3 regions of the Raoultibacter phocaeensis genome follow, and region 1 is predicted to be linked to each of the others. Evidence: predicted binding sites of a transcription regulator. Region 1 holds the regulator's gene; each other region holds the start of a gene.

What was found. The regulator LexA, encoded in region 1, represses DNA repair genes until DNA is damaged. The targets are predictions, from matches to a motif close to CNAACANNTGTTNG.
Region 2: FJE54_RS02780 (Y-family DNA polymerase) is a predicted target of LexA. The motif match lies at 2,738-2,751, and genes of this name have one in related genera.
Region 3: FJE54_RS01095 (replication-associated recombination protein A) is a predicted target of LexA. The motif match lies at 2,839-2,852, and genes of this name have one in related genera.

The regions. Positions count from the first base shown of each region.
Region 1 covers NZ_CABDUX010000002.1:995,572-1,000,011, forward strand. The annotation lists gene FJE54_RS12020 (InlB B-repeat-containing protein) at 1-665, shown strand, start outside; gene hflX (GTPase HflX) at 862-2,154, shown strand; gene lexA (transcriptional repressor LexA) at 2,277-2,921, opposite strand; gene FJE54_RS12035 (hypothetical protein) at 3,037-3,339, shown strand; gene FJE54_RS12040 (ATP-binding cassette domain-containing protein) at 3,652-4,440, shown strand, end outside.
Region 2 covers NZ_CABDUX010000001.1:691,889-696,328, forward strand. The annotation lists gene FJE54_RS02770 (type II restriction endonuclease) at 1-1,020, shown strand, start outside; gene FJE54_RS02775 (hypothetical protein) at 1,028-1,366, opposite strand; gene FJE54_RS02780 (Y-family DNA polymerase) at 1,359-2,687, opposite strand; gene FJE54_RS02785 (response regulator transcription factor) at 2,881-3,567, opposite strand; gene FJE54_RS02790 (ATP-binding protein) at 3,571-4,440, opposite strand, start outside.
Region 3 covers NZ_CABDUX010000001.1:253,880-258,319, forward strand. The annotation lists gene FJE54_RS01085 (AI-2E family transporter) at 1-398, opposite strand, end outside; gene FJE54_RS01090 (DUF948 domain-containing protein) at 404-1,231, opposite strand; gene FJE54_RS01095 (replication-associated recombination protein A) at 1,493-2,806, opposite strand; RNA gene ssrS (6S RNA) at 2,969-3,137, shown strand.

The sequences.
Region 1 (4,440 bases):
CCACCGTATTTTCAGGGAATACGGCTTCGCGCGAGCTCGAATCGGTGCTGCTCGGTAACGCTGAAGACATTGCGCTGCATGACGAGAAAATACATACGCACAGCTTCTCCGAACGTCCCGATAGCTATTATGCCTCGGCTCCGGCGAGCCGCTCTGTAAACCCCTTCGAATACGGATACAACAACTTCGATATCAGCTACCGCAACGCCGCCATGGTGCTCTACGACGGAAACGGAGCGACGGGCGGTGCGGTGCCTGTGGACAACCGCAAGTACCTGCCAGGCGAACAGGCGGAAGTGAAAACCGATCACACCCTCGCGCGAGAAGGCTATACGTTCGAAGGCTGGGCTTTGGAGCCTGACGGAAACGTTGCGGTCGCTTCGCCGATCACCATGGAAGACGCCGACGTGGTGCTGTACGCGATCTGGTCGAAGCTTCCCGATCCGCCCGGTCCTGTTGACCCTGGCGAGCCCGTTGATCCGGGGACATCCGGCGACCCCGGTTCCTCCAACACTTCGCTGAACCAGGGAAAACATGCGTCCGCATTGGCCAAAATGGGCGATGAGGCGGTTGTCGGCATAGCGTTGCTTGCGGCTATGGGGATTTTGACGGCGATCGCAGCCGCCTTGTCCGTGCGCAAGATGCGGCGCAATCCGAAAGCATAGGGTGAAACGCTCTGATGCATTGGCTTTCGTAACGGAATGAAAACACGCCTGTTGCCCGATGGGCGGCAGGCGTGCTAGTATCTAAGACTATTGTTTATTCGGGAAAGGATGGAGCACGTACATGGCCACAATAAGGTTGCGGTAAAAGCTCTTACTCGCATACACCCATCCGAACCTTTTGAAAGGCCATACTGCCATGACCCAATCCAAGCATTTCACCATTGAAGAAGTACGCGAGCGCGCTGTGCTCGTCGGCATAGACCGCGGCGATACGACATGGCCCGTCTCCGAAAGCCTTGCCGAACTCGGCAGACTGGCGAACACTGCCGGTGCAGACGTGGTTGCCTCCACTTCGCAGAAGCTCGACGCCCCGAACCCCCGCACGTTTATCGGTTCGGGCAAGGCGGAAGAAGTCGCCGACATGTGCCGTGCCCACAGCGCCGATGTTGTCATATTCGACGACGAACTCACACCGTCTCAGCAATCGAATCTCGAAAAAATCGTACCGCGCGATGTGAAAGTCATCGACCGCACGGCGCTCATCCTCGATATATTCGCGCTCCACGCAACCACGAAGGAAGGGCGTCTGCAGGTAAGGCTCGCGCAAAACCAGTATCTGCTCCCTCGGTTACGCGGCATGTGGGCGCATCTCGCTTCGAACCGCATGGGCGGCGGTGTCGGCTCGAGGTTCGGCGAGGGCGAAAGCCAGCTCGAAGTCGACCGCAGGATGGTGCGCAAGCGCATAACCTCCATCAAACGCGAACTCAAGCAACTCGCCGATGTGCGAGCGCTTCAGCGGGAGAGCCGCTACAAAAGCGGTATGTTCAAAGTATCGCTTGCCGGATACACCAACGCAGGCAAATCGAGTCTGCTCAACACGCTCACCGATGCCGACGTCCTCAGCTACGACAAGCTGTTTGCGACGCTCGATTCGACGACGAGGAAATTCGTGCTTCCCGAGGGACGGGAAATTACGCTCACCGACACGGTCGGCTTTATTCAGAAACTTCCCCATACGCTTGTGGAAGCTTTCAAATCGACGCTCGACGAGATTACGGGAGCAGATCTCGTCCTTCATGTGATCGACGCCTCTTCACCCGAGAGAGAGGCCCAGATCCGCTCGGTCGAAGAGGTGCTCGGGCAAATCGGGGCGCAGGATATCAGGCGCGTCGAAGTGTTCAATAAGATCGATTTGCTGGATTGCGACGAGCGAGATGCGCTTGCAAAGCGCCACCCCGACGCCGTAGCCGTGTCGGCGCTGACGGGAGACGGCATCGACGAGTTGGTGCAACGCGTAAGCTCGATCGCTTCGGCCCGCGACGAGCTGCTGAGGGTGCTTGTGCCGTACGGGCGGGGCGACCTCGTATCGATTGCGCATGAGCGCGCTTCGATCGTACGCGAAGAACATGACGAGGATGGTACGCGTATAGACATGCTGATAGCCCCCGCCTACACATCGATGTTCAGCGAGTTTCTTGTAACCGAGTAAGGCTCGACCCGATCGGCCGTCATACGAAAACGCCCCGACCGCAAACGATCCGCAGCGCGGTTCGATAAGCGGTCGGGGCGTACCGGCTCCCTCGTGAAACGCTAAACGGTACCGTAGTCGTTTTAAAGGCGCCTGAAAACAGCTACTACCTTGCCCGCGATAGAGCAATCGGTTGTGATGATGGGATCCATCGAAGAGTTTTCGGGCTGCAGACGGATGTGGTCGGACTCCTTGTAAAAGCGCTTTACCGTTGCGCCATCGTCCATGATGGCTACGACGATGTCACCGTTGTTGGCGGTAGGCTGTTCTTTAACCACTACGTAATCACCGCTGTTGATACCCGCTTCGATCATGGAGTCGCCGCGAACCGAAAGCAGGAACGCAGCCGCATCGCCCACGATATCGGTAGGAAGCGTGATGGTATCGGTGATGTTCTCTTCCGCGAGAATGGGAACACCTGCTGCGACGTCGCCCACAAGGGGAAGGTTGACGAGGTTGCCGAAATTCGGCTGCGACACTTCGGCCGAGCCGGGAAACTCGTGATCTTCGAGCTGGTAGGTGAGGGCAATTGAACGGGATTTGAGAGGATCACGCTTGATGAGCCCCTTGTCCTCAAGTGCCTTGAGATGCACGTGGACCGTGGAGGGGGAGGAAAGGCCAAGGCTCTGGCATACTTCGCGCACGGTGGGGCCGTACCCCTTCTCGCGGATGCAGCTCTCGATGCAGTCGAGGACCGCTTGCTGACGTTTCGTGACTTTTTCTGCCATAAGGCTTCCTTTCAAAAATTCGAACAAATGTTTGAGAAATAACTTGACATGAACCTTTGTTCGCCATATAGTATACACGAACAAAGGTTCTATGCAAGAGCAAGGAGGCAGTTTTATGAATAATTTCGAGGCGCGCTACTCCGTGGTGGGAACGTCCGCTTTGAAGGCCGATGTCTCCGGAATGCATGATCGTGCGGCGATTATCGAGTTTCCGATGCGCGAAGCATCGCACGGCTCGCATGCTGCAACCCAGGTGCATCGCTTCAGCCAGAAGCTGCACGACTCCGAGTTCGCTACCGAGGTTCGTACGGGAACCGTGCAAGGGAAAGCCTTCGGGCGCATAGCGCCGTGGCAATCGGTCTCCGCGGGTCTCGCTCTTGCCGTAGCTGCTTTCGCAACCATCTTCTTCGGCGTCTGAACGTTCGCCTATCCGGTCTTCCGCAGATGCTGCGTTCTGCGAGAAGCTGCGTGAGCGCCCTGGGAAACCGGGGCGCATTCTTTTTGCACGGAGAACAGGAATATGCTACACTTCCTTCGTTGAAACGCCACCGGGCGTTCTTACCGTATACGAGGAGAAAAGACATGCGCAAATAACGATTGCCTTCGGGCACCCATGCAACAAGCCGTATTCCTTTGTCGCAACCGGGTGTGCAATCGTTTTCTAGCATCGTTCCTCAGCTTCCTTTGCATAAACCCATTCGTTGCGCCTCTGATTTCAATGGAGGTCGCCATGTATCTGCACCTAACCGATGTGAGCTACGCTTACGAAGATTCGCCAACTTATGCCCTCGAAACCGTGACGGCAACGTTCAGCGAAGGCTGGACCGGCATCGTCGGCAATAACGGGTCCGGAAAGAGCACGCTGCTGAAGCTGTTGTGTGGAATCGAGCAGCCCTCAGCAGGGGCCATCAGGCCTGCACCGGCGGGTGTATACTGCGCTCAATCGACCGAGCATGTACCCGAGAACCTGTTCGACTTCGCAGTCGATTATACCCCGTATGCCGTTCGCCTGCGCTCGATGCTCGAGCTCGAAGACGAATGGCTCTGGCGCTACGACACGCTTTCCCATGGCGAGCGGAAGCGCGTCCAGATCGCTTGTGCGCTTTCGCTCGAACCGACGGTGCTCGCGGTAGACGAGCCGACCAACCACCTCGACGCCCGAACGAGAGATGTCCTTCTCAAGGCACTCGCCTCGTACAAGGGCATCGGCCTGCTTGTTTCCCATGACCGGATTCTGCTCGATGCGCTCGTCGGGCAGTGCTTGTTTCTCGACGCCGGGCATGCCGTATTGGTGCCCGGCACCTACACCGAAGCGAAGGCGAGCGTGGACATTAGGCTGCGAACCGCGCAAGCCGAGCGAAAACATGCACGCGAGCAGCTTTCGAAAGCCCAGGCCGAATCCGCGCGAAGAAAAGCCGTGGCAAGCAGAAGCGCGGCGCGGCGATCGGGCAAGAACCTGGACAAGCACGATAACGACGGACGCGCAAAGCTCCGATTGGCAGTTGTCTCGGGACAGGAT
Region 2 (4,440 bases), on a different contig from region 1:
TTCGACGAGCTTTTCGAAAAGGGAACGAATCGGGATCGCAAAGCGGAGATCTTATGGAATGAAGAATCCAGCACTAAAAGCCGTTTCATCTACTATGGGCAGGGAACCCGAAACGAATATCGAATAACGAAATTCGGTCGTGGCTTCACGCTACTAAAGCCCGATCACACAGGCGACCTTCTCGTCATTTGTAAGGAAAACGACGAGAAGTACTACGCATATGTTCTATCGGATGACGACAGCATCCAAGGTTTTCTTGATGCTTTTTCGATTTCTCCTACTGAAGTTAATTGCTTGATAAAAAACGAGGCAGCAAAAGATGGCGAAGGCTCAAAAGATCCGTTTACCGTTTACATCAAGGCTTTTGGCACCGATTTTCCCGATACACAGACCATGGCTCGTTCAGCCCAAGAAATTGAAGCGATACTTCGGGGGGAAGACGTTTGCCTCACTGCTGATGAAACGATCATCAGATGGATCGATGCGGAATACAAGCTGTTCCGCCGAATCGAAGAGGTTCATTACGAATTTCTCTTGCTTGAGCCTACGGAAAGCCTTGAGGCCTTCGTCAAAATCGGCTTGGAAATAACTAATCGACGCAAGTCTCGTGCAGGAAAATCGCTTGAACATCATTTGAAAGCCATTTTTAACGATAGGTGCATCAAATTCAAAGAGCAAGCTGTCACGGAGCTGAACAAAAGACCGGATTTCATTTTTCCTTCAGAGGAGGCATATCACGATCCTGAGTTCCCTGCCGAACGACTGACGTTTCTTGGAGCAAAAACCACCTGCAAGGATCGATGGAGACAGGTGATCAACGAAGCCGATAGGATCGAAGAGAAGTATTTGTTTACCCTTCAGCAAGGGGTGTCGCCCAATCAGCTCAAGGAAATGCACGAACATCATTTGACCTTGGTCGTTCCCGAACCGTATCACAAAGACTATCCTCGGACCGATTTCGTCGGCGTCATCACCTTCGAGGAATTCCTTTCCATCGTGCTCGAAAAACAAGGGTTTTGATCTTCGCTTAGTACTCCTCGTCCTCCGCAATGCCTTCTCCTTCGATATCGAGGATATCTTCGAACGCCATGCGCTTTTTCACCACGGTGAGCGTGCGGAAAACGGTATCGATGTCCGTCACGATCCCTCGCGTAGTCAAGTAAGCGTCCTTGTCGTAGTGCGTGACGGCAACCATAGAGCCTTTACGCACCTGTGCGAGCTTACGCGACAACCGCAGCGCATGCTCTTCGGTTTGCTCGCGCCGCGGTTCAGGCGTGCGTTCACGTTGGCGTACAAGATCGTAGTAGCCCTTCAATGCGGCGAACGGTATGAATTGCTGGGCGCGGTCGGCGCGGTCGTCACGCATGATGACCTCCCACCTGCTCGTTGCGCTCGCGCGCAGTTGCTTTCTCGGTAAGGCTCGTACCCCGCACAAGCGCGTTCTTGCCGAAACGGTCTTTGACGGCGAGAACCGTGTTCTGCAAGCTTCGCTCCTGCGCCTCGGCTTCGATGTCGGTGAACAGATCGACCGTAGCGAAATCTTCGGACAGAATCGACCCGAATCCCACATGGATACGACGAATGGGCTTCGCACGATCGGTCGTATCGGCAAACAGCTCTTCAAAACGAGGAAGAAGCCGTTTCAGGGAATTCGTTCGCTCATGGAGTTTGCGCGTACCGCCTGTCCGCGAACCAGCGCCCCATCCTGTTCGTTTGCCATGCTCGCCCTGGAAGGCCTGTTCTTCTCCGCGATCCTCCGATGCGGTCTCGCGTGCGTAACCGACCGAAAGCGAGATCGATTCGGCAACAAGACTCTTTTCTACCAGTTCGAGCACAAGCTGATCAACCATCTCTTTCAGCACCACGAGCGCTTCATCGTAGGTGTAGTCGCCAGGTAGAACCTGCCCGTTCGACATCGATCGCCCCTGCGGCTCGTAGGCCTTGATCTGGGCGATGGTGCACGGCTCGATGCCGTGAGCGTGATCGATCAGATACTCGGCGTTTACGCCGAACTCCGAGTACAGAACGCTTTCGTCGAGCCGACATACGCCGCGTAGATCGTGCACCCCGAACTTTGCGAGGCGCTTCGCGGTGCCAGGGCCTATATTCCAGATATCCGTAATCGGCTGATGATCCCAAATGAGCCGCTCGAATTCAGCCTGATCGAGATACCCGATGTTGTCGCTTGCGTGCTTTGCCGTGATGTCGAGCGCGACCTTCGCCAGAAACAGGTTCGTTCCCACCCCTGCCGTCGCGCAAATGCCCGTTTCGGTGAAGACTGCGTTCATGAGCATGCCAGCGAACTCCCGCGCCGTCACGTCATATAGCGAGAGGTACGGGGTCGCATCGATGAAGCATTCGTCGATCGAATACACGTGTATGTCTTCGGCGCTGACGTAGCGCAGATAGATGCCGTAAATGTCGGCCGAGACCTCCATGTAGTGGCGCATGCGCGGCTTGGCCGTGATGTAGCGCACGCCTTCGGGGATTTCGAACAACCTGCAGCGGTTGCGAATTCCGAGGTCTTTCATGGCAGGAGTGATAGCGAGGCAGATGGTGGTTTGCGTGCGTTCAGGATCGGCTACGACGAGGTTGGTGGCAAAAGGATCGAGTCCGCGCGCAACGCACTCTACCGAAGCGTAAAACGTCTTCAGGTCGATGCATACATAGGTGCGGTCCTCGCTCATGGCTTCCTGTCATTCGATAGCGGCCTTAGCCTTCGAGCATAGCACAAAAAGGATCATATGTTCGCATAAGCGTTCAACGGACGTGAAACGGATGCGCCCGCTTCGCTGCACCGAAACTCACAGGAGCTTCGCAAAGCGTGCCCGCCGCGGCTGCGGGCTAAACGAATTTATCGAAGCGTTTCCGCATGAGCGTTTAGTTCCCGAAACGATACCCTGAGCGCCACGCGGTTTGCAGATACACCGGATGCGAGGGGTCCTCTTCGATTTTCTCCCGGATTTTGCGTATGAACACGGGCAAGCTCGATGTCTCGCCGACAAACTCCTCCCCCCACACCGCCTCGATGAGCTGTTCGCGGGTAAACACTTCGCCCGGATGGCTCGCGAGCAAGAACAGAATCTGGAATTCCTTGGGCGTGAAGTCAATGCGCTTCCCCTCGATGGTTACGCGAGATCGCTTGGTATCGAATTCAAGCCCCTCAAGCATCACGCAGTCGCCTTGCTGTTTGGGCATGATGCGCTCGTTGCGTTTGAGATGGGCATCGATGCGCAGCAGCAGTTCCTCCGGATCGAACGGTTTTACGAGATAATCATCGCCGCCGACGTTGAAACCCGCCCCTTTGTCGACGATATCTCCCTTCGCCGTCAAGAACACGATCGGAATGATGGCACCTTCGCTTCGCAGCGCTTGGCATACTTGGAATCCGTCGAGCTTCGGCATCATGACGTCGAGGATGACGAGATCGGGCTGCTCTTGCCGATACACCTCGATCGCCTCGTCCCCATCGGCTGCATAGCAGAACTCGTATCCGCCCCCCACCACAATACGGCGGATCAGATTCAGCATGCTCGGCTCGTCATCGGCTAAAAGGATCTTTGCCACGCGCTACTCCTTTTCGTTGCCCGTCGGGATGAACACGGTGAACGTGCTCCCTTTTTTGTACACGCTGTGCACCTCGATGCTCCCGTGGTGCATCTCTACGAGCTCCTTGACAACTGCCAGTCCAAGCCCGCTGCCGCCGTAGCGGCGATACGACGATTTGTCGCTTTGCGTAAACCGTTCGAAAATATCCGAAAGGTGCTCTTCCTTGATGCCGACGCCATCGTCGGATACCTCGATGGAAAGCTGCTCACGCACCCGATCGTACTTCACTTCGATGCGAACATGGCCACCCTTGCGTGTGAACTTGATGGCGTTCGAAACAAGGTTCTCCACGATTCGCCTGATCTTTTCCCAGTCGGCATTGATGATCGGAACGTCGGGGCGCACGACGGCGGTCAGCTCGATCGAACGCTGTTCGGCAAGGAATCCGAGGCTCCGCTCCACAAGGCCGATCAGATCCATCATGTCGAACGGTTCGACGATCAGCTCCGTTCGGCCCGCCTCGACCCGTGCCATCTCAAGTATGTTATTCACCATCTGCAACAGTAGCTGGCCGTTCTCCTTGACCTCTCTCACCGCTGCCGCTTCGTCGTCACTGCGTGCGGCATTCGCGCTCTGCCATATCTCCGTGAATGCGATGATCGAAGTGAGCGGGGTGCGCAGCTCGTGGCTCATGATCGCAAGGAAGTCGGACTGGTACTGGTTTTCCGCTTGCAGCTCTTCGTTGACTTTCGCAAGCTGGCTTCGTTGCTCTTCGAGCATTTCGTTGGCAGATTCGAGCTGAGCGGTACGTACTTCGACCTGCCGCTCGAGGTTGCTGTACAGATCGCGCAGTTCGGCAGCCATGAAATCGAATTTCATCGCAAGGTCTTT
Region 3 (4,440 bases), on a different contig from region 1:
CAATCGGTGATCTGCTGGACGTAGGTGGGTATCGACTGGATCAGGTTCATGAACTGATCGCCGATGCCGAACACCGGCGAGAACAGAAGCGCTCCCAAACCGACGAGCACGATGAACATGAGCACGTAGGCGATCGTGGTGCCGATCGCCCGGTTGAGCCCGAACTTTTCGAGCCGGTTCACCGGCGTACGCAGGCAGAAAACGATGATACACGTCCAGACAACGATGCCGACCGGTACCGAAAGAATGTTCATGACGTAGGCGAATACGGCGGTCAGCAGGATGGCGCCGACAACGGTCCACACCTGAAAGCAGCGCTTGCGTACTTTTTCCCTGCGCTTTTGTTCAACCGATTCTTCGCACACGCCTTCCGACGGTACCGCGCTCGCCCCTGCCATGAACGTTAGTCCGCTTTAGGTTGGGCGGACACACCAGCGCTTGCCGCAGGCTCTCCTCCGTAGGTGAAGTACTTCTCCTTGGCAGCGGTCGCATCGGCTTCCACGACGGCATGCACCGCATCGGCCATATGCGCCGCAGCAGCGTTGGCTTTGTCCGCCGATTCCTGGCGCTCTGCGGCTGCCGCTTCGCGCTCGGCCTTGCGCTCGCGCGTGCGGTCACGCGCCTCATCGGCGCCTTCGCTTGCCGCCTGGGCAACATCCTGAGCCATCGATGCCGCAACCTTCGCCGCATCTTGTGCCACAGCACCTGCCGCTTTCACGGTATCCTGAGCTGTTTCGACGACGGTTTTATCTTCGCGCGCATGCTTCGGTTCGGGCTCGGGAGCATTCCGCTCGTGGCCGAGCGAGACCGATTCGGAGCTCGCCTTGCGCGTTTTGAACACGTTGCGCACCTTGCTCGACACGCTGTTCACCAATTCGAGGGGGGCGTTCGCCGCCGTATCCACCGCATCGACGGCCGAAGACAGCGATCCGGTGATGTCGTTCACGTCTTCGAGGATCTGATCAACACGCATGATTTCGAGGTTCGCAGCATCGACGGTGAGCGATACGCGCTCGACAAGCGGATCGACCTTCGCGACGATCGGTTTGATGGAATCGGTGATCTCTTCGACGTTTGCGAGGGTCGGTTGTATCTGGCGCTGCACGTCATCGACCGTTTTGCGCGTTTTCCTGATTGTGAGCACGAGCTCGATGACGAGCCATACCAAAGCGGCACCGACTAGAACGTACACGATAGGAAGTGCGATCTGTACTATTTCAGCGAAATCCATTGAACTCCTCCTCGCTTTTCGAATCAATAACTATACCACGGTACGAATTGATTCTATACGCGCGCGCGAGTGTTTTCATGGGGCGTTCATAGTGCGTTTCTGTCATGTTACCTGCGCGAAGAACACGGCATGGCCACGAGCGCCCATATGAAAGCCGCGTGCAGCCCGACGGCGCTTGGCGCACAAGCCGCGTGCGGCCCGACGGCCAACGGGTATGCGAGCCGCATGCGAGTCGATACCGCACGAGTATGCGAGCCGCGTTTACTGCCCCGGCTTGCGATCGCGCGTAACCGCATCCGTGCGATACGCTTCCCACCCGCGCTCGCCCGGCTGATAGAATGCTCCGCGCTCGAGGCCGTCGGGCAAGTACTGCTGATCCACCCACCCCCCGGGATAGTTGTGCGGGTATTTGTATTCGCCGTACTCATCCGATCCGGGACGGTGCCGGTCGCGCAAGTTGTCGGGCACGCTGCGCAGGGGGCCCTTTCGCACTTCGGCGAGTGCATCGAAAATACCGCACGCGGCATTCGACTTGGGTGCGAGCGCCATGTAGGTTGCAGCCTGCGCGAGGATAAGCTGGCATTCGGGATAGCCGATGACCTCGGCGGACTTGAACGCAGCTTCGGCGATGAGCAGCGCTTGCGGATCGGCGTTGCCGATGTCCTCGGCAGCGAGGATGAAGATGCGCCGTGCGATGAACTTGGGGTCCTCTCCCCCGTCGATCATGCGCGCGAGCCAGTACAACGCCGCATCGGGATCGCTGCCGCGCATGGATTTGATGAACGCGGATATGATGTCGTAATGCATATCTTTGTTCTTGTCGTACGGAAGCGAGCGGTGCGGCGTGGTTGCGCGCACGGTGTCTTCGTCGATGACTGCCGGTTTCTGCTTCGTACCTGCGCGCAGCATGCCGGAAGCGAGCTCGAGCGTGGTGAGCGCCCCTCGTCCGTCACCGCCAGCCAGAAGCACGATGGCGTCTGCGGCTTTATCGTCGAGCTTGTACGCACCCGCAAGTCCACGATCGTCGGACACGGCGCGATCGAGCAGCTCGCGGATATCGTCATCGGAAAGACCTTTGAGTTCGACCACGCGCGAACGCGATATGAGTGCGGAGTTCACTTCGAAAAACGGGTTTTCAGTTGTTGCGCCCACAAGCACGACGATGCGATCCTCCACCGCGTGGAGCAGAGCATCTTGCTGGCTTCGGTTGAAACGGTGGATCTCGTCGACGAACAGGATGGTGCGCAAGTTGCTCATCGTCAGACGCTTTTCTGCGGCGTCGATTTCTCGGCGCAGATCGGATACCGTGCCCCCGACCGCCGACACCTCTACAAACGTTGCCTTCGTGGTTTCGGCGATGACGTGTGCAAGCGAGGTCTTACCCGTACCCGCCGGGCCGAATAGGATGACCGAACTCAGCGAATCGTTTTCAATGGCGGTGCGCAGCCAGCTTCCGGGGCCGACCGCCTGCCCTTGCCCCACAAGCTCGTCGAGCGAACGCGGACGCATGCGTACGGCAAGCGGTGCGACCGACCGCTTGGCATCGTTTTCTATTTCGGTGAACAGATTATCCATCCGTTCATTGTACCGTGTACCGTCGATAAACACAAACTTTTGTTCGCTTCATATGAACGCTGCGCGAACGAGAGCGCCCGGTGCCATGGATGCTTTGTCCCATGCAGATAACGGTTGTATGTCAAGACTTTTATTCTATCGAAGGCACCCATATACTCAAAGCACGCTCTGCTCCTGGATCATCAATTGCGATGGACCGACGCTATATTTTAGGGAGCTCAAGATAGCGGGTGGAATGGAGATTCGTATCCGTTGATACGAAAGCCAGGAAGCCAGCTGCGAGCACCCACCTTTCGAGGTGGGTTCATCCTAGACCAGGGGTGGGGCTTATGAAGGCGTCCGCGTGCGGGCGCCTTTCCTTTTGCGGAGACCCCACGATCTAGGCGCATCCGCCAGAGCTATCCCTGGGGACAACCGCTATGCTCCCGCCTGATCTTCGAGGCGCTACGGGCAGCGAGGCTCGCGAGTCCCCTAAGATTGCATGCCAACCGAAGACGCACATCCGCCGAGGATGATGCGCCCGTCAACCACCATGTTCCCGTCAAGGCTTCGAGACGCTGCAGCGGAGCGAGGTTTCCATCGTCAAAACGCCGTTGCCATACACCCGCTCGGAGCACCGATGCACCAGATGGCCGCGAGGCACCATGCCGGGCCGTGCCGATATCAGCAAAAAGCGGTGAAATCCCTTGTAGCGGCGGAGCCCCTGACAGCAGTGGAGCCTTTTGCGGCGGATGAGCCCCGAAGCCCAAAAACCGCCGCCATGAAGGGCTTCGTAACGAGTTACCGATGCAAGGGAATTCCCTGACAACGATAACCCCTGCTCATCGGCACGCTGGCTTCTCGCTGTATGCGGAGGTCCATTGCCTGCGCGTTCCGTTGACGCTTCAAAGCCCGCCGAACGCTTCACGACGGCGGTTTTTGGGCTTTTGAGCGGCTTTCCGCCGCAAGTCCACCGCCGCCGCATGCCCGCACCCGCCGATGCGGCCCCGAGCGCGCCGGCGGGGGCGCCCCCGCCGACCCGTGGTCCTCGCGGTGGGCCCTTTCCGACGCCCTTACGGCAGCCGTGCCGCAGGGCGGGAACTGCTTCCCGCGTCTCAGAAGGGTGCCGTGCCGAGCATGGCTTAACAGCAGCGCAAGGTTCCGCTGCTGGAGGATGCCAATCGCTCATGCCAGAAATCGTCCATATGGACGATTTCTGGTACCGCTGCATGCACCGTTCCGGCTGTCTCGAGAAACTATGGGCATCATGCCTGTTCAGGACATCGATCAAGGGGGTACGTCGATTATCCTCACCAAAAATCATCCATATGGACGATTTTTGGCGCGCACATGCGAGGCGGCAAGCGGCATCGGGTGTCGCGCAGCTTGGTTTTCGACGGCTGGAACACAAGGCAGCGCGCCCGCTTTCAGTGGCAGTGGGAAACGCAAAGCGACCCATTTGCGCCATCGGCGGTTGAGGAGACGAGCGGTCTACCCGCTGCAAAGCCAAGGCCTTCATGTCCCTGATATGTTATCCTATTACCTTGTTTGCGGGAGTTTGTTGTGAAGGCGGGATTCGCGACGGCGAAAAGGCTGGTCATCGACGAATGCGGTGATCATCTGACGAGTGGACAGCCAGTTACGGGATACGGTGC